2 regions of the Streptomyces sp. DSM 116795 genome follow, and region 1 is predicted to be linked to the other one. Evidence: predicted binding sites of a transcription regulator. Region 1 holds the regulator's gene; the other holds the start of a gene.

Region 1 (12,079 bases):
CAGGGCGCCCGCGCAGCCGACCCAGTAGAGGTAGTCGACCTCGGTGAGGTCCTCGACGGTCTTGCCGACGACGGGCACCTCGAAGCCGGTCTCCTCCGCGAGCTCCTTCGTCCACTCCAGGCGCTGCTTCTTGGCCAGGCCCCAGGGGTTGCCCTTCTTCTCCAGGTTCTTGAGCATCGTCCCGGCCTCGCTCGGGAACGCGCTCTCGATCATCACCTGGTAGCGGCGCATGTCGACGATGTGATCGATGTGCTCGATGTCGACGGGGCACTGCTCGACGCACGCACCGCACGTGGTGCACGACCACAGCACGTCCGGGTCGATGACGCCGTTCTCTTCTGCCGTGCCGATCAGCGGGCGCTCGGCCTCCTCCAGCGCCGCCTTCGGTACGTGCTTGAGCTGCTCCTCGGTGGCCTTCTCCTCGCCCTCCATCGTCTTGCCGCCGCCGGCGAGCAGATACGGGGCCTTGGCGTGCGCGTGGTCGCGCAGCGACATGATCAGCAGCTTCGGCGAGAGGGGCTTGCCGGTGTTCCAGGCGGGGCACTGCGACTGGCAGCGGCCGCATTCCGTACAGGTGGAGAAGTCGAGGATGCCCTTCCAGGAGAAGTCCTCGACCTGGGAGGCGCCGAAGCGGACCTCCTCCTCGTTCTCGTCGTCGAGGGCCGTCTCGAAGTCGATCTCCTTGCCCCCGGAGACCATCGGCTTCAGCTCACCCAGCGCGGTGCCGCCTTCCGCGTTGCGCTTGAACCAGATGTTCGGGAAGGCGAGGAAGCGGTGCCAGGCCACACCCATGTTGGTGTTGAGGCCGACGACGATCATCCACACGAACGAGGTGCCGATCTTGATCAGCGCGACCAGGTAGGTCAGGTTCTGCAGCGCGCTCACGCTCAGGCCGTCGAAGGCGGCGGCCAGCGGGTAGGAGACGAAGTACGAGGCCTCGTAGCCGTGTACGCCGTGCAGCGCGCCCTCCAGTCCGCGCAGCACGAGGATGGCCACCCCGATCGTGAGGATGACGTACTCGACGAAGTACGCCTGGCCCGCCTTGGAACCCGCGAAGCGGGACTTGCGGCCCGCCCGCGAGGGCAGGCTGAGCAGCCGGATGACGATGAGCGTGGCGATGCCGAGCGTCGTCATCAGGCCGAGGAACTCCGTGAACATCTCGTACGGCGCCCACGTGCCGATGAGCGGCAGCGTCCAGTCGGCCTGGAAGAGCTGACCCATGGCGTGCACGAGGGTCAGCACGAGCGCGAAGAACCCGACGGCGACGAACCAGTGCGCGAAGCCGACGACGCCCCACCGGTTCATGCGTGTGTGACCGAAGAACTCGCGGGCCACGGTGAGCGTGCGCGCAGCCGGGACGTCGGTCCGCGTGCCGGCGGGCACCGGCTGCCCCAGCCTGACGAAGCGGTAGATCTGCGCGATGGCGCGCGCGAACAGCGCGATGCCGACCGCGGCCAGCACCAGCGAAACGACGATCGCGGCGAGTTGCATGGGGGCTCCTCGGGCGGCCTTCGGGCGAGACCTGATCGGGTGGCTTACTAAGCGGTAACTTATCTGATTCGTACGAGACTACCCACTCCCCGTGCCCTGCTGGTACCCGGGCGCGCGGTGATCTGCGTCGCGGGGCGCCCTACGGGGTCCGTGCGCCGCCCCGCAGGCCCGATACCCCTGTTTATCCCCTGGTCAGAAGGGGGTGCGCATAAAGACGGCATAAGAGTTGAGTGGGCTCAGCTCAGGTCGTTTGACGTTCTCGGATCGGCCAGGCACTCTTGAGCCAGCTTCACTCAAGACATCAGCTGGAGGAAACCGAAATGGCACGTGCGGTCGGCATCGACCTGGGCACGACGAACTCCGTCGTCAGTGTTCTCGAAGGCGGTGAGTCCACCGTCATCACCAACGCCGAGGGCGCCAGGACCACGCCGTCCGTTGTGGCCTTCGCGAAGAACGGCGAGGTGCTCGTCGGCGAGGTGGCCAAGCGGCAGGCTGTGACCAACGTCGACAGGACTGTCCGGTCCGTCAAGCGTCACATGGGCACCGACTGGAAGATCAACCTGGACGGCAAGGACTTCAACCCGCAGCAGATGAGCGCCTTCATCCTGCAGAAGCTGAAGCGCGACGCGGAGTCCTACCTCGGTGAGAAGGTCGAGGACGCCGTGGTCACCGTCCCGGCGTACTTCAACGACGCCGAGCGCCAGGCCACCAAGGAGGCCGGCGAGATCGCGGGCCTCAATGTGCTGCGCATCGTCAACGAGCCGACGGCCGCCGCCCTCGCCTACGGGATGGAGAAGGAAGACCAGACGATCCTGGTCTTCGACCTCGGCGGTGGCACCTTCGACGTCTCGCTGCTGGAGATCGGCGACGGCGTCGTCGAGGTGAAGGCCACCAACGGCGACAACCACCTCGGCGGTGACGACTGGGACCAGCGCATCGTCGACCACCTCGTCAAGCAGTTCCAGTCCGGGCACGGCGTGGACCTGGGCAAGGACAAGATGGCCCTCCAGCGTCTCCGTGAGGCAGCGGAGAAGGCGAAGATCGAGCTGTCGAGCTCGACCGAGACCAACATCAACCTGCCTTACATCACGGCGTCCGCCGAGGGTCCGCTGCACCTGGACGAGAAGCTCACGCGCTCCCAGTTCCAGCAGCTGAGCGAGGACCTGCTGGAGCGCTGCAAGACCCCGTTCCACAACGTGATCAAGGACGCCGGCATCCAGCTGTCCGAGATCGACCACGTGGTGCTGGTCGGTGGCTCGACGCGTATGCCCGCCGTCGCCGACCTGGTCAAGGACCTGACCGCCGGCAAGGACGCCAACAAGGGCGTCAACCCGGACGAGGTCGTCGCCATCGGCGCCAGCCTGCAGGCCGGTGTGCTCAAGGGCGAGGTCAAGGACGTCCTTCTGCTGGACGTCACCCCGCTGTCCCTCGGCATCGAGACCAAGGGCGGCATCATGACCAAGCTGATCGAGCGCAACACCACGATTCCGACGAAGCGTTCGGAGACCTTCACCACGGCCGAGGACAACCAGCCGTCGGTGCAGATCCAGGTCTTCCAGGGCGAGCGCGAGATCGCGGCGTACAACAAGAAGCTCGGCATGTTCGAGCTGACGGGTCTGCCGCCCGCTCCGCGCAACGTGCCGCAGATCGAGGTCAGCTTCGACATCGACGCCAACGGCATCATGCACGTCTCCGCCAAGGACCTCGGTACCGGCAAGGAGCAGCGGATGACCGTCACCGGCGGCTCGGCGCTCCCGAAGGAAGACATCGAGCGCATGATGCGCGACGCCGAGCAGTACGCGGACGAGGACGCCAAGCGCCGCGAGTCCGCCGAGACGCGCAACCAGGCGGAGCAGCTGGTCTACACGACCGAGAAGTTCCTCAAGGACAACGAGGAGAAGGTCCCCGGCGAGATCAAGACCGAGGTCGAGGAAGCTCTCGAGGACCTGAAGGAGAAGCTGAAGGGCGAGGACACCGCGGCGATCCGCGAGGCCAGCGAGAAGGTCGCGGCGACCAGCCAGAAGCTGGGTCAGGCCATGTACGCGGACGCGCAGGCCGCCCAGGGCGAGGCCGGCGGCGCTGAGGCCGGTGCCGAGGGTGCCGAGGGCGCCGGGCAGGCCAAGGCCGACGGTGACGAGGATGTCGTCGACGCCGAGATCGTGGACGACGAGCAGAAGCCGAAGGATGGTGCAGCGTGACGGAGGAGACTCCGGGCTTCGAACAGAAGCCCGACGTCCCCGCCGACGCCGTACAGCCCGATGACGCTGCGGCGCAGGCCGCCGGACAAGTGCCCGCCGACGAGGCGGGGGGTCCGGCGGAGCCGGCCGGGGACGTGACCGACAACGAGCAGGAGGGCCAGTCCGGCCCGGAGGTCCTGCAGGGCCAGGGTCAGGATGCCCAGGTGGCGGCGCTGACCGCTCAGCTGGACCAGACCCGTACGGCACTGCACGAACGGACGCAGGATCTGCAGCGGCTCCAGGCGGAGTTCCAGAACTACCGCCGCAGGGTCGAGCGTGACCGCGCGTCCGTGAAGGAAGTCGCCGTCGCGAACCTGCTGACGGAACTGCTGCCGGTGCTCGACGACATCGGCCGCGCCCGTGACCACGGCGAACTCGTCGGCGGCTTCAAGTCGGTGGCCGAGTCGCTGGAGATGGTCGCCGCCAAGATGGGTCTGATGCAGTTCGGCAAGGAGGGCGAGCCCTTCGACCCGACTGTGCACGAGGCGCTGATGCACTCGTACTCGCCCGACGTCACAGAGACGACGTGCGTGCAGATCCTGCAGCCCGGGTACCGAATCGGCGAACGGACGATCCGCCCCGCCAGGGTCGGAGTCGCCGAGCCGCAGCCGGGTGCTCAGGGCGCGGCAGGCGAGGAGTCCGCCGACGAAGAGGAGAACGGTGGCCCCGACCAGGGCTGACCAGGCCGACCAAGCCGACCAGGCTGGCCACGGCAGCACAAGCGGGCACGGAACCGGGAGGGAGGGACGCCGCGGATGAGTACGAAGGACTTCATCGAGAAGGACTACTACAAGGTCCTCGGCGTCCCGAAGGACGCCACCGAGGCCGAGATCAAGAAGGCCTACCGCAAGCTCGCCCGGGAGAACCACCCCGACGCCAACAGGGGCGACGCCAAGGCGGAGGAGCGCTTCAAGGACGCCTCCGAGGCCTATGACGTACTCGGCGACGCCAAGCGCCGCAAGGAGTACGACGAGGCGCGCGCCCTGTTCGGCAACGGGGGCATCAGGACCGGCGGTCCAGGTGGTCCCGGCGGAGCGGGCGGCTTCAACTTCGACCTGAGCGACCTCTTCGAGGCGGCCAGCCGGGCGGCCCGGGAGGCCCCGGCGGCCCGGGCGGAGCGGGCGGCTTCGGCGGCGGTCTCGGTGACGTGTTCGGCGGGCTGTTCAACCGCGGCGGCGCCGGTACGCGCACACAGCCGAGGCGCGGCCAGGACATCGAGTCCGAGGTGACGCTCAGTTTCACCGAGGCGGTGGACGGCGCCACGGTCCCGCTGCGGATGTCGTCCTCGGCGGCGTGCAAGGCGTGCGCCGGCACCGGCGACAAGAACGGCTCACCGCGTGTGTGCCCGACGTGCGTCGGCACCGGCCAGGTATCGCGCGGTGGCGGTGGCGGCTTCTCCCTGACCGATCCCTGCGTCGACTGCAAGGGCCGCGGGCTCATCGCGCAGGACCCCTGCGACACGTGCAAGGGCTCCGGCAGGGCGACGAGTTCGCGCACCATGCAGGTCCGTATCCCCTCGGGCGTCAGCGACGGGCAGCGCATCAGGCTGCGCGGCAAGGGCGCACCGGGTGAGCGTGGCGGCCCGGGCGGCGACCTGTACGTCGTCGTGCACGTGGACCGTCACCCGGTCTTCGGCCGCAGGGGGGACAACCTGACCGTGACCGTGCCGGTGACCTACCCGGAGGCGGCGCTCGGCGGCGAGATCAAGGTCCCGACGCTCGGCGGTCCGCCGGTCACGCTCAAGCTGCCGCCGGGCACGCCCAGCGGCCGTACGATGCGGGCCCGCGGCAAGGGAGCGGTCCGCAAGGACGGGACGCGCGGCGATCTGCTCGTCACCATCGACGTATCGGTTCCGAAGGATTTGAGCGAGAAGGCGAAGGGCATCCTGGAGACCTACCGCGAGGCGACGGCCGCGGAGGACCCGAGGGCGGCCCTGTTCAAGGCCGCGAAGGGAGACTGAGGTGAACGGCCGAGGTGGACGACGCAATCCTTACCAGCTGACCGACGAGTCCCCTGTGTATGTCATCTCGGTCGCCGCTCAGCTCTCCGGTCTGCACCCGCAGACCCTGCGCCAGTACGACCGCCTCGGCCTGGTCTCCCCCGACCGCGCGGCCGGGCGCGGCCGGCGCTATTCGGCGCGCGACATCGAACTCCTGCGTCAGGTGCAGGAGTTGAGCCAGGACGAGGGGATCAACCTCGCGGGCATCAAGCGCATCATCGAGCTGGAGAATCAGGTGGCCGCGCTGAAGTCCCGCGTGGTGGAGCTCCAGCAGGCGGTCGAGGGCGCCGCGGCGGCCATGCAGCAGCGTGAGGCCCAGGTCCACGCCTCGTACCGGCGCGATCTCGTCCCGTACGAGGACGTCCACCCGCAGTCCGGCGCGCTGGTCGTCTGGCGGCCCAAGAAGCAGCGCCGCGACTGACGCGCCGCCGCGACTGACGCGCACGCGCGGCTCTCACCGCCGGCACGGCGATCACTGCCGGCGCGGCCCCAGGACGCAGAACTCGTTGCCCTCCGGGTCCGCGAGTACGACCCAGGGGTCCTCCTCGCTCTGGCCCACGTCGGCGTGGCGTGCGCCGTGGGCCAGGAAACGGGCGACCTCGGCCTCCTGGTCGTCGGGCCGGAAGTCCAGATGCAGCCGGTTCTTGCCGGTCTTCCGCTCCGGGACGGGCACGAAGAGCAGTCCGGGCAGCCGGTCCGGGGCCGGGCGGATCTCGAACTCCTCCGCCGAGTCGTTCAGTACGGTCCAGCCGAGGGCCTCGGCCCACCAGCGCCCCAGCGTGGCCGGGTCCGCCGCGTCCACCATGACCTGTTCCCATTCGAGGCTCATGCGCGGGAGCGTACTGCCCGAGCTCGGCCGGGGCACCGGGTTGACCGGGGCGTTCCGGCTCAAGCTCAACCGGCGGTGTGCGGGCCGGGGTTGACGGCGAGCGCCTTGAAGTACGTGTAGTGGAAGGTGCCGCCCGGCTCGGTGGTCCGGTACAGGTCGGCGATGCCGCGCTCCCAGTCGGCGGGCGTGGTGAGACCCGCGGCAAGGACGTCGTCACGGATCAGTTCGAACATGGCGATGAAGGTGTCCCGGGTGAAGCCCTGGACCAGATCGGGCCGGGACCGGTCGGCGTAGACCGTGACCGGGCGTACGTCGACGTGCTCGTACCCGGCGTCGGTCAGCAGAGGCTGGAGCCGGCGGCCGATCAGCGCGTCGCCCCCGCTCGCCGACTGGAGACGCACCTGCTGGTCGACCACGGCATGTGCCTCGGCGCTGTACGGATGGAAGAAGACCGAACCGTGGTCCCCCTCGATCACGGTGGCGGTGCCTCCGGGGCGCAGCAGCCTCCGCAGCTCCGCAAGCGCGCGCTCCGGCTCGCGCAGATGCTCCAGTACGAAGCACACGAAGAGATGGTCGAACTCGCCGTCCGCGTACGGCAGATCGAACAGGTCGGCCCGGCACCACTCCACGCCGGCACCGGGGACCTGGGCCGTGACGCGCTCACGGGCGCGGCGCAGAGAGTGCTGGGAGGTGTCGACGGCCACGATGTGCGCGCCCGGACTGGCGGCGGCCAGATGCACCGTCTGAGCGCCGGTTCCGCAGCCGGTCTCCAATACGCGGCTGCCAGGCGGGTAGCCGGTGCCGCGGTGCAGGAGTGCGGCGAGCGTGTCCGCCTGGTCGCCGAGGCGGCGGGCCTCACGTTCCGAGTACCCGTGCACGTAACCGGTGTCTGTCACAAAGACCTCGCTCTCTCCCCAGCTGCGCCGGCATCTGTCCGTGACGCCACCCTGCGGGGATTAGATCGATGAACAGTGCCAAAGAGAGCGCAGTCGACCGGGCCATAACGACGGGTTCCGACTTCCTCCAGCTGGACACCGCCGAGGCGCCGCGCGGAGGGCTGGCCGAGTGGCTGGCGCGGCGGCTCCGGCTCGCGATCTCGGACGGCCGTCTCCCGGTCGGCAGCAGGCTTCCCGCCTCGCGGGTGCTGGCCGCGGAGTTGAGGGTCTCGCGCGGCGTGGTCACCGAGGCGTACCAGCGGCTGAGCGAGGACGGACACGTGGCCGGACGGGGCCGTGGCGGCACCGTCGTCGTCGCCACGGCAGCCCCGCCGGATGCCACCGTCACGGCGCCATCGCAACCGCCGGCGGACGGGGTGGTCTTTGACGCCGAGCCGGACGTGGAGATCTTCGAGACGATGCGGGCCACCCCCGCCCCCGTCGATCTGACGCCGGGGGTCCCGGACTTGGCCGCGTTTCCGCGTACCGCCTGGCTGCGCGCCGAGCGTTCCGTGCTCGACGGGCTGTCCGCCGCCGGTCTCGGCTACGGAGACCCGCGCGGTGCACCGGAGCTGCGCCGCGCGGTCGCCGGCTGGCTGCCCCGTAACCGCGGCGTCAGGGCCGACGCGGACGACGTGGTGGTGGTCGCCGGTGTCTCGCAGGCCCTGGCTCTGCTCGCGCTGCTTCTGCGCGAGCACGGTCCGGGCACCGTCGCCGTGGAGGAGCCCGGTTCCCTCGGAGCCCGCCAGGTGCTGCGCAGATGGGGGCTGGACACTCCTGCCGTCGAGGTCGACGCGGAGGGCGTCGACGTCGGCCGGCTGCGCGCTTCGGGGGCAGGGGCCGTACTGCTGACCCCCGCGCACCAGTTCCCGACGGGTGTGGTGCTCGGGGGCGACCGGCGCCGTGAACTGATGAGCTGGGCCCGCGAGGGCGGACTGATCATCGAGGACGACTACGACGCGGAGCACCGCTACGACCGTCCGCCTGTGCCCGCGCTGCGGTCGATGCTGCCGGACCGGGTCTTCTACGCGGGCAGCGTCTCGAAGCTCCTCACCCCCGCTCTGCGAGTTGGATGGGTGCTGGCACCACCGCGCTACCGGGAGGCACTCGTCGACGCCAAGCGGCACACGGACCTCGGCAACGCCGTGCTGCCGCAACTGGTGCTGGCGAGGCTGATGGAGTCGGGGGAGCTGGAGCGGCACCTGCGTCTCATGCGCAGACGTCACCGCCGTCGCCGGGACGCCATGATCGAGGCCGTCGGGGCGCATCTGCCGGACGCGACGGTGCACGGCGCCGCGGCCGGACTGCATCTGACGGTCACCTTCGACGACGCCCGGTTCGCGGACACCGGCCTCGCGGCGGCTGCTCTGGAGCGGGGGGTCAAGGTGCAGCCGCTCTCCTGGCACCGTCAGCGTCCCGGACGTCCGGGGCTCGTCCTCGGCTACGCGGCGAGCACGGAGGCCGGAATCGCCAGGGGCGTGGCGGCACTCGGCGAAGCCCGGCTGCGGATGCCGTGACGGCCCGACCCCACGCCTGGGCCGGCCGGCCGGGGCCGGCGGGCCGGAACATGCACTGTTAACCCGATCAGGTGTGTGCGGTTGGCCCCGGGGACGGCGGCGGAAGAGCGTAGGTGCATGACGTCGACCCGCGCGGCGCTCGCCGCACTCGTGACCTGCACGACCTCGCTGGCTCTCATGGGGGCGAGTGCGCCCGCGCCGTATCCGCACGCCTCGAAGGGTGACCGCTGGCCGCAGGGAACGGTCAGGACGGTCGGGAAGCTCGTCGCCAAGCTGCCGGGCCATCAGGCGGAGTCCTGCTCCGCCGCGATCGTCGACTCCCCGAGCGGCAGCATCGTGGCCACCGCGGCGCACTGCATCCACAGCCCGGAGCGTCCGCGCAAGCCGGAGGCCCTGTACTTCCAGCCCGCCTACAAGAGCAAGAACGGCCTCAAGGGCAAGGACAAGGGCAGGAGCAAGGGCAAGGGCACCAAGCGTGGCGGCACGGGCGACGGTCCGCGGACGGTGCTCGCTCACGGCTGGAAGGTGGAGTCGTGGAAGACGGCTCCCGGCTGGGACACCAGCAAGAACCTGGAGTCGGTCCTTCCGTACGACTGGGCGTTCCTGCGGATGGAGAAGCGAGGCGGCCGCACCATCCAGGACGTGTACGGCGCGAACAAGCTGCGGACCGAGCCCGTACGCGGCGGCCACACGGCCACGCTCGGCTACCCGGCCTCCTCGCCGTACGACGGGGAGACGCTTCACTACTGCGCGGGCAAGGCCCACCGATACGAGCGCGGCGAGATCGCCGCCACCAACGTGGGCGCACTGTCACTTCGGCCCTGCAAGCTCACCCAGGGCGTCAGCGGCGGCCCGTGGCTGCGCGGCATCGACAGGAAGAAGGGCGCCGGAACCCTGGTGGCCGTCACCTCTGTCGGCTCCGACGACGAGCTGCTGGGGCGGCCGTATCCCAAGTCGGCGAGGGCGCTCCTCGCCGAGTTCGGCGCCAAGAACAAGCGCTGAAGCCGGAGCCGTGCCCGGACGGACCGGGAGCGGACGGACCGGGAGCGGACGAACGGAGCCCTGCAGCTCAGGCCATCGCCACGCGGCCCAGGGTCCGGTCGACGGTGATCTCGATCAGCACGCGCTCCGGGTTGGGTCCGGGCCGGCGTCCGTAGCGTTCCTCGTAGCGGTGCTCCGCGTCGGCGACCGCCGCCGCGTCCGTACGGATGCGGGCCCGGCCCTCCAGGGTCGACCACCGTCCGCCGTCGAACTGGCAGAGGGCGACGCGCATGCCGTCGCTGCCGGCCGCCTCGATGTTGCGGACCTTCCTGCTGCCGTGGCGGGCCACCACGCGTGCGGTGCCGGGCTCCCGGCCGGGACCGGGTTCGTACGTCACGCTCACGGGCACCACGTGCGGTGTGCCGTCGGGCCGCAACGTGGTGAGAGTCGCATAGCGGCGCTCCTGCCAGAACTCCGCGAGGGCCTCCTCGGAGTCCCCCTGCGTCCCCTGGGTCTTCTGGATCCCCGGGGTCTCCTCGGTCTCCGTCGCGGGGGTCGCCGAAGCCGGCTCAGGCGGGTGCGGTTCGATGCTCGTCATGGGAACGAATCTAGCCCCGTGACAGTTGAGTGGAATAGACTCAACTTGCTGGAGGCTGAAGCTAGCAGCGAGCCAGGGCGAGGGGCACGGACGAGGGACAGGGAAGGACAAGGAAGCCCCCGGCAGGGCCCGCCGGCAGGCGACAGCACAGCCGTAGACGAAGGAGGCACGCACGCCAGTGGACGCAGAGCTGACCAACAAGAGCCGGGAAGCGATCAGTGCGGCCAGCGACCGGGCGGTGACGGACGGGCATCCCGACATCACCCCCGGCCACCTGCTCCTCGCTCTGCTCCAGGGCGAGGACAACGAGAACATCTCCGACCTGATCGCCGCCGTCGAGGCCGACCAGGCGGCCCTCCGCTCGGGCGCCGAACGCCAGCTCGCCGCCCTTCCCAGCGTCCAGGGATCGACGGTGAGCAAGCCGCAGCCGGACCGGCCGCTGCTGGCCGTCATCGCGGACGCCACACAGCGCGCGAAGGAGCTCGGCGACGCCTACGTCTCCACCGAGCACCTGCTCATCGGCATCGCTGCCAAGGGCGGCCAGACCGCAGACCTGTTGAAGGAGCAGGGGGCGACGGACAAGGCGCTGCTGGAGGCGTTCCAGTCCGTCCGGGGCAGCCGCCGGGTCACCAACCCCGACCCGGAGGGCACGTACAAGGCGCTGGAGAAGTTCGGCACGGACCTGACCGCCGCCGCGCGCGAGGGCAAGCTCGACCCGGTCATCGGCCGGGACCAGGAGATCCGCCGCGTGGTGCAGGTGCTCTCCCGCCGTACGAAGAACAACCCGGTGCTCATCGGCGAGCCCGGAGTCGGCAAGACGGCGGTCGTGGAGGGCCTGGCGCAGCGCGTGGTCAAGGGCGACGTGCCCGAGTCGCTGCGCGACAAGCGGCTGGTGGCGCTCGACCTCGGCGCGATGGTGGCGGGTGCGAAGTACCGGGGTGAGTTCGAGGAACGCCTCAAGACCGTGCTGTCGGAGATCAAGGCCAGCGACGGCCAGATCATCACCTTCATCGACGAGCTGCACACCGTGGTCGGCGCGGGAGCCGGCGGCGACTCCGCCATGGACGCGGGCAACATGCTCAAGCCGATGCTCGCGCGCGGCGAGCTGCGCATGGTCGGTGCCACGACACTCGACGAGTACCGCGAGCGCATCGAGAAGGACGCCGCGCTGGAGCGCCGCTTCCAGCAGGTGCTGGTGGCCGAGCCGACCGTCGAGGACTCCATCGCGATCCTCCGCGGCCTCAAGGGGCGCTACGAGGCGCACCACAAGGTCCAGATCGCCGACAGCGCCCTGGTGGCCGCCGCGGCGCTCTCCGACCGGTACATCACCTCGCGCTTCCTGCCGGACAAGGCCATCGACCTCGTCGACGAGGCGGCCTCCAGGCTGCGCATGGAGATCGACTCCTCGCCCGTCGAGATCGACGAACTCCAGCGCGCCGTCGACCGGTTGAAGATGGAGGAGATGGCGCTCTCCAACGAGACCGACCCCGGC
Region 2 (12,079 bases), 1.6 Mb from region 1:
CCGCATCGTCATCGTCCCGTTGGTGGCCACCCCACCGCCGAAACCGCCCCTGTTGTTGTTGACCGTGGAGTCCTTCAGAACGAGGGTTCCCAGCTGGTTCCAGATCCCGGCGCCGACGCTGCCCCTGTTGTCCCGGACCGTCACATCGGTCAGGGAGAGTCTGCCGCGGTCGTTGAAGAAGCCCCCGCCGTGGCCCGAGTCCGCGGTGGTCTGACCCCCGCGGACGCTGACCGAGTCCAGGCTGAGGCTGCCGCCCTGTCTCACGTGGAAGACGCGGAAGGACGCCTGGGCGTTGGTGCCGCGCTGAATGGCGGTGCCGTCTCCGGAGATCCGTACCTTTCCGGTGATCTCCGGCAGGCCGTCGTCCGCGTTGTCCGGCTGCGAGAGGTTGTAGACACAACGAGGGGCGAGGACGATGCTGCCGCCGCTGGTGTTGGCCGCGTTGATGGCCGCCTTCAGTGCGGCGATGTCGTTGCAGGGCACGCGAGTCGGCGCCTGCGCCTGCGCTTGCCCGGCAGGCAGGAGTGTCAGGCACAGGCCGAGGCCGGTGACGGCGGTCAGGGTTACGCGTCTGAGCTTGTCAGTCATGCGGCTTCCCTTGCGTCTGGGGGGACAGGAGGACGGCTTCCGGCGACGCCCAGAAGCCTGCGAGCAGCCATCGCCACTGAGCGCCGCCGAGCCGGCATTCCGAGATCTATCCGACGAGCGGATCCGCCGCATGTCCGGCTGTGCCGTTCGGCCGCCGTGCCCAGGGCGGCCCCGTCGAAGGCGCGGCGAGGGGCCCCGGCCGGGAGATCCCGTACGCGGCCGTCAGGAAGACCTGCCGGTCGTCCCTCGCGACCTCGGCGGCGCAGCCGCCCTGCGTCCGCCGCAACCTCAGCTTCTCCCCGGTTTTGTGGCGTTCCCGGCCGGGGCGGAGCCGACGGCGTCGCAGCGGGGGACGCTCCCGGGCGGCGCACAATTGGTGGGGGTGTTCCTGAAGACGGCGCTGCGGATGAGGTTCACCTCGAACGGCGGCTGGGCGGCGCTGCTGTTCCTCCGCTTGGCGCTCGTCCCCGTGCCGGTGTGGAGGTCGAGGGAGACACCTGTGTTCGAGATGCCGCCGCCCATGCCGGGGCCGCCGTTCGCGACGTTGCGGCTGACGCTGCTGCGGTACAGAGTCGTCGGCTCGTCCGCACCGGCGTACATGCCGCCGCCGTCGGTCTGCGCGACGTTGCCCCGGATCCTGGTGAAGTTCATCCGCAGCGGCCCGGATTCCTCATCGATGGCCATGGTTGCGATGCCGCCGCCGAGATCGCCGGAGCCGTTGCCGTCGACCGACGCGTGGTCCAGCTTGGTGGCGCCTCCGTTCGCGAGGCCGCCTGCCCAGTTCGTCGCCGTGTTGCTGCGGAGGGCGCCGCCCCGCATCGTCATCGTCCCGCTCGTGCCGACCCCGCCGCCCCACACGGCGCTGTTGTCCCTGACCGTGGTGTTCTTCAGAACGAGCCGTCCCAGGACGCTCGCGATCCCGCCGCCGAGGCCGCTGGATGTGTTGTTCCTGACCGTCACGCCGCTCAGGCTGACGGTGCCGCGTTCGTTGAGGAGCCCGCCGCCGTTGCTCCCGCTCACCGGAGCGGACTCACCGCCGCGGACGGTGAGCGAGTGCAGAGCGAGGCTGCCGCCCAGCGTCACGTGGAAGACGCGGAAGGGCGGGGCGCCGGCTGCGCGCCGGATGACCGAGCGGTTTCCGGAGATCCGCACCTTGCCGGTGATCTCCGGCAGGCCGTCGTCCGCGTTGTCGGCCGCGGTGAGCGAGTAGGTGCAGCGATGCGCGAGGACGATGCCGCGCCCGCTCGTGTTGGCGTTGTCGACCGCGGCCCTGAGCGCGGCGACGTCGTTGCACGGGACCCGGATCGACGCCTGCGGAGCCTGGCGGGAAGGAGCGTGAGGCAGAGGCCGAGGCCGGTGACTGCGGTGAGGGATACGCGTCTGAGCTCGTCGGTCATGCGGCTTCCCTTTGCTCTGGGGGACGGGCGTCTTGCTCTGGGGACGGGCGGCCGGGGCGTGGTGGAACCGTCAACTCCTGCCCGGCTTCGTTTCGTTCTTGGACGGCGCGGAGCCGACGGCGTCGCAGCGCGGAACGCTGTTGGGCGGGGCACAGTTCTCGGGCGTGTTCTTGAAGACGGTGCTCCGGATGAGATTCACCTTGGGCAGCGCCTGCGCGGCACCGGCCTTGCTGATCCGCTCGTCCTCGGCGCCTGTGGCCGTGGTGATCTCGTAGCGGGCTCCGAAGTTGCCGATGCCGCCGCCGCTGCCGGGGCCGTCGGTCGCGGTGTTGCGGTTGACGGTGCTCCGGTACAGGGTCGTCGGCTCGGTGCCGCCGATCAGGATGCCGCCGCCTGTCACGGCCGTGTTCCCTCTGACCTGCGTGAAGTTCGTACGCAGCGGTCCGCTGCGGCCGTTGATGTCCAGGGGCATGAGGCCGCCGCCGACCTCGGCTTCGTTGTGGTTCGCCGACACGTGGTGCAGCGTGGTGCGGCCGGCGTTCGCGAGGCCACCGCCCCAGTTGACGGCCGTGTTGTCGCTGAGGGCGCCGCCCCGCATCGTCATCGTCCCGTTGGTGGCCACCCCACCGGCGTTCACGCTGGTGTTGTTCCTGACCTCGGTGTTCTTCAGCTCCAGCGCTCCGCGGTTGTTCCAGATGCCGCCGCCGAGGAACGCGGAACTGTTGTTCCTCACCGTCACGTCGGTCAGGGTCACTCTGCCCTGATCGCTGAAGATTCCTCCGCCGTTGCGCCCCGTATCGTTGAACGCCGAACCGCCGCGGACAGTGAGCGACTTCAGACTCAGGCTGCCCCCCTGCCGTACGTGGAAGACGCGGAAGGCACCGTTGGCGCCGGGACCTCGCTGGATGGTGGACCGGTCCCCGGAGATCCGCACGTCCCCGGTGATCTCCGGCAGGCCGTCGTCGGTGTTGTCGGCCGCCGTCAGGGAGTAGATGCAGTGCGAGGCGAGGACGATGCTGCCGCCGCCGGTGTTCGCGTCGTCGATGGCCGTCCTGAGCGCGGCGATGTCGTTGCAGGGCACGCGGACCGACGCCTGCGGAGCCTGCGCCTGGGCCTGCGCCTGGGCCTGTCCGGTGGGAAGAAGGGTGAGGAACAGGCCGAGGCCCGTCGCGGTGGTGACGGTTACGCGTCTGAGCTTCGCGGTCATGCGGCATCCCTTGCTGTGAGGGAACAGGGAGTCGGGATCCGGCAGCGCCCAGAGGCCCCCGGGCAGTTACCGCCCTGAGCGCCGCCGGATCAGCAATCCGAGATCTATCCGACGACCGGATCCGCCGCATGTCCGGCTGTGCCGTTCGGCCGTCCTCCCGAACGTCCCGGCCCGGCCCGGCCCGTGGAGCGACCGTGCCCGGACACGGCGCCGCGCCGGCATGCGATGCCGGCGCGGCGTCCAGGGCGGGGAGGGTCCCCGGCGGTTCGCGGCGTCAGGCCGCCACCGGGAACCCCCGCTCGCCGCCATCGTGGAGGCAGCCGGACTCGGCCGGTGTCAGGGCCAGCTCGAGCACCTGCCGGATGTCGGCGAGCGGACGCACGTCGAGCCTCTCCAGCACCTCTTCCGGCACATCGTCCAGGTCGGGCTCGTTCCGCTTGGGGATGATCACCGTCGTGACACCGGCACGGTGCGCCGCGAGCAGCTTCTGCTTCACGCCGCCGATGGGCAGCACCCGCCCGGTCAGCGAGACCTCGCCCGTCATCGCCACGTCCGTACGCACCTGACGTCCGCTCAGCAGCGACGCAAGCGCCGTGGTCATGGTGATGCCGGCGCTCGGGCCGTCCTTGGGCACCGCGCCCGCCGGGACGTGCAGGTGAATGCCGCGGTCCTTCAGATCGGCCACCGGCAGCTCCAGCTCCGCACCGCGCGAACGCAGGTACGACAGGGCGATGTGCGCGGACTCCTTCATCACGTCACCCAGCTGCCCGGTGAGGGTCAGCCCGGAGCCGCCCGTCTCGGGGTCGGCGAGCGACGCCTCGACGAAGAGCACGTCGCCGCCCGCGCCCGTGACCGCGAGCCCCGTCGCCACACCGGGCACGGCCGTACGCCGCTCCGCCGGGTCCTGGGCGGACTCCGGGGTGTGGTGCGGCCGCCCGATCAGGGCGCGCAGCTCGTCCGCGCCGACGGTGACGGGGAGTTCGCGCTCCCCCAGCTCGTGCTGGGCCGCCACCTTGCGCAGCACCCGGGAGACCGAGCGCTCCAGGTTCCGTACGCCCGCCTCCCGCGTGTACTCGCCGGCCAGCTTGCGCAGCGCGCCGTCCTCCAGCCGGACCTCGCCGGATTCGAGGCCGGTGCGCTCCATCTGGCGGGGCAGCAGGTGGTCGCGGGCGATGGTGACCTTCTCGTCCTCCGTGTAGCCGTCGAGCTGCACGACCTCCATACGGTCCAGCAGCGCGTCCGGGATCGCCTCCATGACGTTGGCGGTCGCGAGGAAGACCACGTCGGACAGGTCGAGTTCGACCTCCAGGTAGTGGTCGCGGAAGGTGTGGTTCTGCGCCGGGTCCAGGACCTCCAGCAGCGCCGACGAGGGGTCGCCGCGGAAGTCGGCACCGAGCTTGTCCACCTCGTCCAGCAGCACCACCGGGTTCATCGAGCCGGCCTCCTTCACGGCCCGCACGATGCGCCCGGGCAGCGCCCCGACGTACGTACGCCGGTGACCGCGGACCTCCGCCTCGTCGCGTACGCCGCCGAGCGCGACGCGGACGAACTTGCGGCCCATCGCCCGCGCCACGGACTCGCCGAGCGAGGTCTTGCCGACGCCGGGCGGCCCGGTCAGTGCCAGCACGGCGCCTCCGCGCCGGCCGCCGACGACGCCGAGGCCGCGCTCGTCGCGCCGCTTGCGCACCGCCAGGTACTCGGTGATGCGCTCCTTCACGTCCTGCAGTCCCGCGTGGTCCGCGTCCAGGACGGCCTGGGCGCCGGCGATGTCGTAGGCGTCCTCCGTCCGTTCGTTCCAGGGCAGTTCCAGGACGGTGTCGAGCCAGGTGCGGATCCAGCCGCCCTCGGGTGACTGGTCGGAGGCGCGCTCCAGCTTCTCCAGCTCCTTGAGCGCGGCCTTGTGCACGTGATCGGGCAGCGCCGCCGCCTCGACGCGGGCGCGGTAGTCCTCGCCCTCGTCCTCGGGGTCGCCGTTCAGCTCGGCGAGCTCCTTGCGTACGGCGTCGAGCTGGCGCCGGAGCAGGAACTCACGCTGCTGCTTGTCGACGCCCTCCTGGACGTCCTTCGCGATCGACTCGGCCACGTCCTGCTCGGCGAGGTGCTCGCGCAGCGATCCGATGGCGAGGCGCAGCCGCTCGACGGGGTCGAGGGTCCGCAGGAGGGCGATCTTCTGCTCGGCGGACAGGAACGGGGAGTACCCCGCGTTGTCCGCGAGCCGACCGGGGTCGTCGATCTGCTGGAGCCGGTCCACGACCTGCCATGCGCCGCGCTTGCGGAGCCAGTCGGCGGCGAGCGCCTTGTACTCGGTCATCAGCTCGGCGGCGTCGCCGCCGGTCTCCGTCCCGCCGGCCTCCGCGGGCCTGTCGTTGTCCGCAGCCCCGCCGGTCTCCGCGGTCCTGTCGGTGTCCGCACCCCCGCCGGATTCCGCGGCCCCTTCCCCCTCTCCGTCCTCCGGTACGAGCCTCCCCTCAACCCACAGGGCGGCGCCGGGGCCGCTCGTACCTGAGCCGACGCGCACGCGCTGCCGGCCGCGGATGAGGGCACCCGGGTCGCCGTCCGCGAGGCGGCCGACCTGTTCGACGCGGCCGAGCACGCCGATGTCCGTGTAACTCCCCCCGACCCGCGGCACCAGCAGCACCTGCGGCTTCTCTCCAGAGGCGATGGCGGCCTGCGCGGCCTCGACCGCCGCCCGCACCTCACTGTCCGACAGGTCCAGGGGCACCACCATTCCCGGCAGCACGACCTCGTCGTCGAGGGGCAGCACGGGCAGGGTGAGGGGTGTGGACGTCGCAGCCATGATCTCTCCCTAGGCAGGCAAGTTGAGCTATGCCCACTCAATGCGCAGAGGCCTGCGGATGTTCCGCCGATTCCCTGCTGTTCGCCAGGAGCGATCGACCCACTCCGGCCCGGCCGGAGGAGCGGGCGGCCCCAGAGGGCCCGCCACCGGGGCTCTGCCCCGGGGCGGCCCGCATCTGGCCGCGGCATCTCCCTCTCGGCAATGCGCTCCACTCCGCGAGTGTTCCCCGCGCCCCGCGCGGAGGTCCGGCACCGCCGGGCTCCGCCGCGGGACGACTCACCGTCGCGGCGGAGAGAAACCCGCCCCCCGCCGAGCAACGTCCCGGGAGGCGCCCCATGGGCCCGCACTTGTCGGGCTGCCACCGCGGAGCGAGAGGATGAGCCCATGTCCCTACCCCCAGACGCCGCGGCCCCCGTCGTCCTCGACCGCCGCTCGGGGCCGAACGGCGAAGTGGTGCTGCGGCAGCACGGGGCGCTGCTGCAGATCATCGCCAACGGCACCTTCCTCATGGACACCTCCGACGGGCGCTCCGAGCGTCTGCTCGTACGAGCCGCTCTGGAGGAGCTGCGCCGCGGACGGCAGCACCGAAGCGCGCACGGGGAGGCGCCGCGCCTGCTGATCGGCGGCCTCGGCGTCGGCTTCTCGCTCGCCGAGGCCGCCGCAGAGCAGGAGTGGGGGCGCATCACCGTCGTCGAGCGCGAGGAGGCCGTCATCCACTGGCACCGGGAGGGCGGGCCGCTCTCCCGGCTTTCGGCCGCGGCGCTGCGCGATCCGCGTACGGAGATCGTGCACGCGGACCTCACGCGGTATCTGCGGGGCGGCGAGCTGTTCGACGCGCTGTGCCTCGACGTCGACAACGGCCCGGAATGGACCGTCACCGAGGACAACGCCTCCCTCTACTCCCCCGCCGGGCTCACCGGCTGCCGTGCCCGGCTGGCGCCCGGCGGCGTACTCGCCGTCTGGTCGGCGCAAGCCTCCCCGACATTCGAGGATGCATTGCGGAATGCCGGATTCCAGGGGGTTCGTACGGAAGAGATCCCCGTCGCCCGAGGCGTCCCCGACGTGGTCCACTTCGCAACCAAACCGGCATAGCCGCAGCCGACACAAGCCCCTTACGCTGCTGCAAGCACGCACACAAACAAGCCACGGGGCCATGCAGGGGCGGGGTCGAATGGACCAGAAGAACATCACACCGGCACAGAGCAGCAACGCGTCCGCGTCGACCACCCCTGGCGCGCAGCGCAGAATCCTGGTCGTCGAGGACGATCCCACGATCGTCGACGCCATCGCGATGCGGCTGCGGGCCGAGGGATTCCAGGTCCAGACGGCGGGCGACGGCCCCGCCGCCGTGGACACGGCCGAGGCGTGGCAGCCCGATCTGATCGTCCTCGACGTGATGCTGCCGGGCTTCGACGGACTGGAGGTCTGCCGACGGGTGCAGTCGCAACGTCCGGTCCCCGTACTGATGCTGACGGCGCGGGACGACGAGACGGACATGCTGGTCGGGCTCGGAGTCGGCGCGGACGACTACATGACGAAGCCGTTCTCGATGCGCGAGGTCGCCGCGCGGGTGCACGTACTGCTGCGCCGGGTCGAGCGGGCCACGCTCGCCGCGCACACCCCGCGCAGCGGCATACTCCGCCTCGGCGAGCTGGAGATCGACCACTCGCAGCGCCGGGTGCGCGTCACCGGTGAGGACGTGCACCTCACGCCCACCGAGTTCGACCTGCTTGTGTGCCTCGCGCACTCGCCGCGTGCCGTGCTCTCGCGGGAGCAGCTGCTCGCCGAGGTGTGGGACTGGGCGGACGCCTCCGGGACGCGCACCGTCGACAGCCACATCAAGGCCCTGCGCCGCAAGATCGGCGCGGAGCGCATCCGTACGGTGCACGGCGTGGGCTACGCACTCGAGACGCCCTCGTCGGGCTCCAACTCGGCGAACGCGTCGTCCGGTGCGGACGGCGGCGGCTATCCGGCGTCGGCCGCGGACGGCTCCTGACAGGCGGCGTCGGCGACGTGGCAGAGGTGCCTGACACCCCTTCGGCGAGCCGGGCGGTCCGCCTCCCGCGCTCGGTCCGTGTCACCGGCAGGTTCCTGGGGCGCGCGGTGCGTGCCCTGGGCCGCCTGAACCAGCGCCTGCGCCGGCGCTGGGAGCCCGTATGGGTGGGGTGGATCGACCGGCTCTGGGAAGGGCTGCGCCCCCTCGACCCGTACCGCTCGGTGAAGGCGGCGCTGGGCGCGCTGGTGATCGTCTCCGTGGTGATCACCACGCTGCTCGCGCTCTTCGCGGTCAACTCCGCGACCGAGCTGCGCGTCATCACCATCATCTCGATCATCGCCTCGCTGCTGATCACCCAGTTCGTGGCGCAGTCCCTCACTGCGCCGCTGGACGAGATGACGGACGCGGCCAGAGCCATGGCGGACGGCGACTACTCACGCCGCGTGCGCGGCGACCGCCGGGACGAGTTCGGCGAACTCGCCGAGACCTTCAATCAGATGGCAGCGGACCTGGAGCTCGTCGACCAGCACCGCAAGGAGCTCGTCGCCAACGTCTCGCACGAGCTGCGCACCCCGATCGCGGCGCTGCGGGCCGTGCTGGAGAACGTCGTGGACGGTGTCTCCGACTCCGATCCCGAGACGATGCGCATCGCCCTCCAGCAGACGGACCGGCTCGGCCGCCTCGTGGAGCACCTCCTGGACCTCTCCCGCCTGGACAACGGTGTCGTGCCGCTGCGCGCACGCCGCTTCGAGGTGTGGCCGTACCTGGCGGGGGTGCTCAAGGAGGCGAACATGAGCAAGGGGCAGGGGCACTCCCGTACGGACGTCCATCTGCATCTGGACGTCTCCCCGCCCGAACTGACGGCCTACGCGGATGCCGAGCGGCTGCACCAGGTCGTCGCCAACCTCATCGACAACGCGGTCAAGCACAGCCCTCCGCACGGCCGCGTCACCGTGCGTGCGCGCCCGGGCGCGACCGAGGAGAGCCTCGAGGTGGAGGTGCTCGACGAGGGGCCCGGCATCCCCGAGTCGGAACGCGCACACGTCTTCGAGCGCTTCAACCGTACGAAGGCCGCCGAGACGTCCTCGCAGCGCGGCTCGGGACCGGGCGGCGGCGACGGCGGCACGGGGCTGGGCCTGGCGATCGCGCGCTGGGCGGTGGACCTGCACGGCGGCTGGATCAGGGTCGCGGAGTCCCCCCGGGGCTGCCGCATCCAGGTCACCCTTCCGGGTGTGAACGAGGCGCAGGGCTGACGCGGGGAGGCGCAGGCCGACACAGCACCCTGATGGAAGAGATCGCCTGACGAAAGGCCCCGAAGTAGTAGGACGTGGAACCGGGGCCGCCAGTTCCACTCTGCGGCGAACCTTGGTTGTTTCCCGCCACTTCATGCGCCGAAACCGGACTCTTGATGTGACTTGCGTGACGACAACCCGGCCTGGACTGCAAGTCAGGCGGCGAGAGGCGTAGCCTTTGTTCCCGCTGTCCACCACCTAAGGAACGCGGAAGAGGGCGGTTGCCGCCGTGTCGTCACAGTCCCACAACAGCTCGAGCGTCTCGACCCAGCAGGACGGTCAGGGAAGCGATCCCGCCGCCGTCTTCGGGCCAAACGAGTGGCTCGTCGACGAGATCTACCAGCAGTACCTCCAGGACCCCAACTCGGTAGACCGAGCCTGGTGGGACTTCTTCGCCGATTACAAGCCGGGCGCCGAGGCCGCGGGAGCGGTGGCAGAGCCGGCTGCGGCCCCCACCACGCCGCCGGGCGCCGCAGCCGGCACCTCGGGAGTGGCCGCAGGTCCCGCGCACGCGGCACCGGCGAAGCCGGCGGAGGCCAAGCCCGCTGAGGCGAAGCCGGCCAAGGCCGCCGCACCCGCCAAGCCCGCGGAAGCGAAGCCCGCGGAAGCCAAGCCCGCGCCGGCCAAGCACGCCAAGCCCACACCGGCCGAGCCGGCGAGGGCACAGGCCAAGCCCGCCGCGCCCGCGCAGGGCGGCGCCGAGGCGGAGCAGCCGTCCGGCCCCGAGTACACGCAGCTGCGCGGGCCGTCCGCGGCCGTCGCGAAGAACATGAACGCGTCGCTGGAGCTGCCCACCGCCACGTCCGTACGTGCCGTCCCGGTGAAGCTGCTCTTCGACAACCGCATCGTCATCAACAACCACCTCAAGCGCGCCCGCGGCGGCAAGGTGTCCTTCACGCACCTCATCGGCTACGCCATGGTGCAGGCGCTGAAGGCGATGCCGTCGATGAACCACTCCTACACGGAGAAGGACGGCAAGCCGACGCTGGTCAAGCCCGACCACGTCAACCTCGGCCTGGCCATCGACCTGGTGAAGCCGAACGGCGACCGCCAGCTCGTCGTCGCCGCCATCAAGAAGGCCGAGACGCTCACCTTCTTCGAGTTCTGGCAGGCCTACGAGGACATCGTCCGCCGCGCCCGGCAGAACAAGCTGACGATGGAGGACTTCTCCGGCGTCACCTGCTCCCTCACCAACCCGGGCGGCATCGGCACCGTCCACTCCGTGCCGCGGCTGATGCCCGGCCAGGGCCTGATCCTGGGCGTGGGCGCGATGGAGTATCCGGCGGAGTTCCAGGGCACCTCGCAGGACACCCTCAACCGGCTCGGCGTCTCCAAGGTGATGACGCTGACCAGCACCTACGACCACCGGGTCATCCAGGGCGCCGCCTCCGGCGAGTTCCTGCGCATCGTCAGCAAGCTGCTGCTCGGCGAGGAGCGGTTCTACGACGAGATCTTCAAGGCGCTGCGCATCCCGTACGAGCCGGTGCGCTGGAACCAGGACATCGACGCCTCGCACGACGACGACGTCACCAAGGCCGCCCGCGTCTTCGACCTGATCCACTCCTACCGGGTGCGCGGCCACATCATGGCCGACACCGACCCGCTGGAGTACAAGCAGCGCAAGCACCCCGACCTGGACATCACCGAGCACGGGCTCACGCTGTGGGACCTGGAGCGGGAGTTCGCGGTCGGCGGCTTCGCCAACAAGTCGATGATGAAGCTGCGCGACATCCTGGGCGTGCTGCGCGACTCGTACTGCCGCACCACCGGCATCGAGTACATGCACATCCAGGACCCGAAGGAGCGCAAGTGGATCCAGGACCGGGTCGAGCGTGCGCATTCCAAGCCTGAGCGGGACGAGCAGCTGCGCATCCTGCGGCGGCTGAACGCCGCGGAGGCGTTCGAGACGTTCCTGCAGACCAAGTACGTGGGCCAGAAGCGCTTCTCGCTGGAGGGCGGCGAGTCCGTCATCCCGATGCTGGACGCCGTGCTGGACGCGGCCGCCGAATCGCGCCTGGACGAGTGCGTGATCGGCATGGCGCACCGCGGCCGGCTGAACGTACTGGCGAACATCGTCGGCAAGTCGTACGCGCAGATCTTCCGGGAGTTCGAGGGCAACCTCGACCCGAAGTCGATGCACGGCTCCGGCGACGTGAAGTACCACCTGGGCGCCGAGGGCACCTTCACCGGCCTGGACGGCGAGCAGATCACGGTCTCGCTCACCGCCAACCCCTCGCACCTGGAGGCCGTGGACCCGATCGTCGAGGGTGTCGCGCGCGCCAAGCAGGACATCATCGGCAAGGGCGGCACGGACTTCACCGTCCTGCCCGTCCAGCTGCACGGCGACGCGGCCTTCGCGGGCCAGGGCGTCGTGGCCGAGACGCTCAACATGTCGCAGCTGCGCGGCTACCGCACCGGCGGCACGGTGCACATCATCGTCAACAACCAGGTGGGCTTCACCGCGGCGCCCGAGTCGGCGCGCTCGTCGATGTACTCCACCGACGTGGCCCGGATGATCGAGGCGCCGATCTTCCACGTCAACGGCGACGACCCGGAGGCCGTGGTCCGCGTGGCCCGCCTGGCCTTCGAGTACCGCCAGGCGTTCAACAAGGACGTCGTCATCGACCTGATCTGCTACCGGCGCCGCGGTCACAACGAGACCGACAACCCGCAGTTCACGCAGCCGCTGATGTACAACCTGGTCGACAAGAAGCGCTCGGTGCGCAAGCTCTACACCGAGTCCCTCATCGGCCGCGGCGACATCACGCTGGAGGAGGCCGAGCAGGCGCTGCAGGACTTCCA

The links. The regulator HspR, encoded in region 1, represses chaperone genes until heat shock. The targets are predictions, from matches to a motif close to TTGAGNNNNNNNNNCTCAA.
Region 2: a site for HspR is predicted at 6,012-6,030, ahead of lon (endopeptidase La). Genes of this name have one in related genera too.

What each region holds. Positions count from the first base shown of each region.
Region 1 is NZ_CM147707.1:3,816,467-3,828,545, forward strand. It holds gene ACSMXX_RS16465 ((Fe-S)-binding protein) at 1-1,491, opposite strand, end outside; gene dnaK (molecular chaperone DnaK) at 1,812-3,689, shown strand; gene grpE (nucleotide exchange factor GrpE) at 3,686-4,408, shown strand; partial or broken gene dnaJ (molecular chaperone DnaJ) at 4,484-5,688, shown strand; gene ACSMXX_RS16485 (heat shock protein transcriptional repressor HspR) at 5,690-6,148, shown strand; gene ACSMXX_RS16490 (VOC family protein) at 6,200-6,556, opposite strand; gene ACSMXX_RS16495 (methyltransferase domain-containing protein) at 6,622-7,452, opposite strand; gene pdxR (MocR-like pyridoxine biosynthesis transcription factor PdxR) at 7,521-9,008, shown strand; gene ACSMXX_RS16505 (trypsin-like serine peptidase) at 9,126-10,010, shown strand; gene ACSMXX_RS16510 (PPOX class F420-dependent oxidoreductase) at 10,078-10,587, opposite strand; gene clpB (ATP-dependent chaperone ClpB) at 10,766-12,079, shown strand, end outside.
Region 2 is NZ_CM147707.1:2,219,151-2,231,229, forward strand. It holds gene ACSMXX_RS09330 (hypothetical protein) at 1-588, opposite strand, end outside; gene ACSMXX_RS09335 (hypothetical protein) at 695-874, opposite strand; gene ACSMXX_RS09340 (hypothetical protein) at 877-1,740, opposite strand; gene ACSMXX_RS09345 (hypothetical protein) at 2,056-3,192, opposite strand; gene lon (endopeptidase La) at 3,467-5,989, opposite strand; gene ACSMXX_RS09355 (spermidine synthase family protein) at 6,374-7,081, shown strand; gene ACSMXX_RS09360 (response regulator transcription factor) at 7,161-7,985, shown strand; gene ACSMXX_RS09365 (HAMP domain-containing sensor histidine kinase) at 8,123-9,238, shown strand; gene ACSMXX_RS09370 (multifunctional oxoglutarate decarboxylase/oxoglutarate dehydrogenase thiamine pyrophosphate-binding subunit/dihydrolipoyllysine-residue succinyltransferase subunit) at 9,507-12,079, shown strand, end outside.